Regions from separate parts of the Paraburkholderia sp. HC6.4b genome, predicted to be linked through region 1. Evidence: predicted binding sites of a transcription regulator. Region 1 holds the regulator's gene; the other holds the start of a gene.
The links. Region 1 encodes LexA, which represses DNA repair genes until DNA is damaged. Its sites were predicted from a motif close to ACTGTATNNNNATACAGT; they were not measured.

Region 1 (2,395 bases):
GACGTGTACGGCGATGCGTTGTCCGGCAGACGCTTTTGCCAGTTCCTGTCGACGAGCCCCTTGTTCGCGAGCGCGTCGATGTCATAGGCGAGCGCAAGCGTCACGACGTCGGCCTGCAGTCCGTCGAGCACCGAGCGAGCCTGCGCGCCCGAGCCGCCGTGCGACTGCCTGAAGGTGACGGCTTCGCCGGTCCTGGCCTTCCATTCCTTGCCGAATGCCTGATTGATGTCCTGATACAGCTCGCGCGTCGGATCGTAGGACACGTTCAACAGCGTGGTGTCGGCGTGCGCGACGCCGCTTGCGCCCAACATGCCGAGCGCACCCGCCGCGCCGACGGCGAGCGCCGCGATCAGTTTTCTGGTTCGAGCCGCAAGCCCCATATGCCGATGGTTCATTTCGATTTTTCTCCGCGTGATGGTCCGCTGATGAGCGTCTGGTGTTGTTCTGCGTCGCGGTCACGTGCACATGAGCGCCAATCGGAGGCCAGTCTATCGAAGCGCTTTCATTATTAAAAATAATGTTTCTTCATTTTTTAATGCTCAAAAGTGGTAACGACAGATGCGCCGGCGGTTGGGACGCCGACAACGCCGTCATGTCGCCGATAAACGACGCCCCAGCGCGACCCCTTGCGCCGAACTTAAAGTAAAGCTTGAAATGCGCCGAATACTGTATAAAAATACAGTCACCTGTTCATACATACAGTGGCCATGACAAAACTCACCGCACGACAGCAGCAGGTTTTCGATCTGATCCGCCGCGCGATCGAACGCACCGGCTTTCCGCCCACTCGCGCGGAAATTGCCGCCGAACTCGGGTTCAGTTCGGCCAATTCCGCGGAAGAGCATCTGCGCGCGCTGGCGCGCAAGGGCGTAATCGAACTCGCGGCCGGCGCGTCGCGCGGCATCCGTCTGCTGTCCGGGCAGGAGGACGCGCCGTATCAGTTCACCCTGCCGCATGCGGGCCTGATGCAGTTGTCGTTGCCGTTGATCGGCCGGGTCGCGGCGGGTAGCCCGATCCTCGCGCAGGAACATATCTCGCAGCACTACGCGTGTGACCCGGCGCTGTTCTCGAGCAAGCCCGACTACCTGCTGAAGGTGCGCGGCCTGTCGATGCGCGACGCGGGCATTCTCGACGGCGACCTGCTCGCGGTGCAAAAGCGCACCGAAGCGAAGGACGGCCAGATCATCATTGCGCGGCTTGGCGACGACGTGACGGTCAAGCGTCTGAAGCGCCGGCCGAACGGCATCGAACTGATCGCCGAAAACCCCGATTACGACAACATCTTCGTGGAAACCGGCAGCGCCGATTTCGCGCTCGAAGGGATCGCGGTCGGGCTGATCCGCCCCAGCGAGTTCTGATCTTTCGCTGTCGCCAGAACGCTTGCGCCGGTTTGTCCGACCCAAGCCGCATTTACGCCTGCATCTACGCCCGCATCTACGCCGAATCGCCTGGAGAGACTCATGGAACGCCTTGCCCGCCTGTTGCCCTTTCGCCAGTTCGGCCGTCTGCGCCATCTGCGCAAGCTCACGCCCTGCGCGCTAATCGAGGCGCCCGCTGCGCGCACGCCGTCGCTGTTCGACGCGGCTGCCGAAGCTTCCGGTCTGCCGTCGTCGTTGCCGGCGTTCGCGCGCGTGTCGCTGAATTCGGCGCTGAACATCGCCGAGCCCGCGCGTCGGGCGCCGGTGCGGGTCTATCATGGACCGTCGCGACTGATCATGGTCGGCACGGTCGACGCCGTATGCCGTATGATCGATCGCTGCATAGCCGACGAAGCCAACGTGCACGGCGCGGTGTTCGAAGCGTGAGCGAATCCTGAGTACGCATGCAACAAGCACTTCGGATGTTCAGAGATTCGCGTGGGATGGGATCGTTTCGTCCTCGCCGTGGTCGACGTTAGATCATCACTGACGTGGAGTCCCATTCGATGACAATTCGGAAACGCATACAGGGCAGCGCCACCCGGCCGCTGCTGATCACGCTGATCGTGGTGATCGTGATTGCCGCGCTGGGCTTTATTTATGCGTCACCGTATCTCGCGGTGAACAATCTCAAACGCGCCGCCGATGCGCGCGACGTGCAAACCGTCAATCAGTACGTGGACTTTCCCGCGCTACGCGATAGCCTGAAGCAACAGGTGGGCGCCATGCTGACACGCCGGCTCGAGGCGGATGCCGGCAACAAGATGGCCACGATCGGCGCGGTGATCGGCGTGACGCTGATCGGCCCGCTCGTCGATGCCTATGCGACACCCGACGGCGTCGCGGCGCTGCTGAACGGCATGCCGCCGCGTGGCACGCCGGGCGAGCAACCGTCCGCGCCGCCAGCCGCGGGCGGCGAAGCGCCGGCCGCACCAGCCGCGGGCGACACCACCACGCAGGCGAGCGCACCGCCGCCC
Region 2 (2,395 bases), on a different contig from region 1:
TTCGGCAGCCTCGGCGCCCACCGCTTCTATCTGTATGGCACCCGAGACATCTACGGCTGGGCGCATCTACTCGGCACGCTGATCGGCATTCCCGGCGTGATGCTGCTGGTCGCGACCGAGCGCGCGTCGATCCTGGGCTGGGTGCTCGCGCCGATCGGCGCGGTTTCGCTGTTTGCCGCGTTTCTGGCGGCGCTCGTCTACGGGCTGCGTCCTGATCAGAAATGGGATGCGCAATTCAACACCCACACGCAACGCAAAAGCCGCTCCGGCTGGACGGTCATTTTCGTCGTGATCTTTTCGCTGCTGATCGGTGCGTTTCTGCTGATGACCGGTCTCGCGCTCGCGTTCCAGACCTACTTCGAAAGTCAGGTCGAAGCGGCCAAAGCGATTTCGCAGTAATGCCCCGTGGCGGGACCCGCAGACGTTCCTGCGCGCTAGAAAAGCCTCAGTTGCGGATTGTCGCGCGCCGGTGCGCTCACCTGTTCGGCGCGCGGCGGCTCGATCCGGCGGAAATGCGACATGTCGAGAATGCCGCGGTCGCGCCCGTTCAACCCTAACCGGCGCACGGCCTTGTGAAAGCGCTGCCTGAGCAGATCCGCCCATAAGCCCTCTCCCTTCATGCGGGTCGAGAACGAAGAATCGTAATCCTTGCCGCCTCGCATGTCGCGCACACGGCTCATCACGCGCTCGGCCCGATCCGGGAAATGTGCGCCCAGCCAATCCTTGAACAGCGGCGCGACCTCCCACGGCAGCCGCAGCACGATATAGCTCGCATTGCTGGCGCCCGCTTCGGCGCATGCTTCGAGCACGCGCTCCATATCCGGTTCGGTGACGAACGGGATCACCGGCGCGATGCTGACGCCGACCGGAATGCCCGCCTCGCTGAGCGTACGGATCGTGCGCAGCCGGCGCGACGGCGTGGCCGCGCGCGGTTCGAGCGTGCGCGCGATGTCGGCGTCCAGCGTGGTGATGGTGATCGCCGCCATGAATTGCCCGCGCTCGGCCATCGGCGCAAGCAGGTCGATGTCGCGCTCGATCAGCGATGATTTGGTGATCGCCGCGAACGGGTGGTTGCGCTCGCTGAGCACCTCGACCACACGACGCGTAAGACGCAAGTCACGTTCGGCCGGCTGCCATGCATCGGTGGCGACGCCGAGCGCGATCGGCTCGGGTACATAGGATTTCTTCGACAGTTCCCGCTCGAGCAGTTCGGGCGCGTTGATCTTCGCGTAGATGCGGCTTTCGAAATCGAGCCCGGGCGACAAGCCCAGGTAGCTGTGCGTGGGCCGCGCGAAGCAATAGATGCAGCCGTGTTCGCAGCCCCGGTAAGGATTCAGCGACACATTGAACGGAATGTCCGGCGACGCATTGCGTGTGAGGATGGTTTTTGCGCGCTCCTCGAACACCTGCGTGCGCAGGACCTTCGGCTCCCCGTCTTCGTCGGCCGTCTGCCAGCCGTCGTGGACGGCTTCGCGCTGGTCGACTTCGTAGCGGCCTTGCAGGTTCGTGACCGCGCCGCGCCCCTTGCGAGGCGCCGGCGGCGCGATCGGAAATTCGGGAATGTCAGGGGTGTCGGGGTCATCCACGGCGGGCCACGCAAAGCAAACACAAACGGGAAGCGCCAAAGGAAAGCGGCGCAAAATACCTGTATAAATATACAGTGTTTACGCCGTTTGTCGAGCACTTCGTTGGTCGCTTGATGCGCGTCCAACCCCGTCAGTGAACCGGCACCTACTCGCCCACCGCGATCGTCAGCGTCTCCTTGATTTCCTCCATCACCACATAGCTCTTCGACTGCACCGCGCCCGGCAGTTGCAGCAGGATATCGCCGAGCAACTTCCGGTAATCGGCCATTTCGCCGATGCGCGCCTTGATCAGATAGTCGAAATCGCCCGACACGAGGTGGCACTCGAGCACCTCGGGGATCTTCTGCACCTCGCGCCGGAACAGATCGAACATGTTGCCACTCTTGTGATCGAGCGTGATCTCGACGAACACGAGCAGCGCCGCGCCCAGCTCGGCCGGGTTCACGCGGGCGTAGTAGCCGGTGATCACGCCGTCGCGCTCCATCCGCTTGACGCGCTCGATGCACGGCGTCACCGACAGACCGACCTGCTCCGCCAGGTCCTTCATCGCCATACGGCCGTCCTGCTGCAGGAGCCGCAGGATCTTGTGATCGAGCTTGTCGAGAGCCCGCACGGGCTGGCGCTGGGTACGCATGGTGTTTTTTCTAAAAATGATGAAAATACAATAACAAAACCTGCCTCACTGTTAATAGTATAGCGGTTAACACTGGGCAAACGGCATTTCACCTCACATTGCAGCTCGCCGAATCGAATCAGATCGAAGCTCCGACGAGCGCCTTGCCTTCACTCAATTTTTGGATATCTGGAGC

Region 2: HDG34_RS16750 (PA0069 family radical SAM protein) is a predicted target of LexA. The motif match lies at 1,645-1,662, and genes of this name have one in related genera.

The regions. Positions count from the first base shown of each region.
Region 1 is NZ_JACHDC010000021.1:19,612-22,006, reverse strand. It holds gene HDG34_RS28900 (sulfate ABC transporter substrate-binding protein) at 1-395, opposite strand, end outside; gene lexA (transcriptional repressor LexA) at 708-1,358, shown strand; gene HDG34_RS28890 (hypothetical protein) at 1,461-1,805, shown strand; gene HDG34_RS28885 (DUF2939 domain-containing protein) at 1,925-2,395, shown strand, end outside.
Region 2 is NZ_JACHDC010000010.1:80,401-82,795, reverse strand. It holds gene HDG34_RS16755 (NINE protein) at 1-399, shown strand, start outside; gene HDG34_RS16750 (PA0069 family radical SAM protein) at 435-1,586, opposite strand; gene HDG34_RS16745 (Lrp/AsnC ligand binding domain-containing protein) at 1,732-2,220, opposite strand.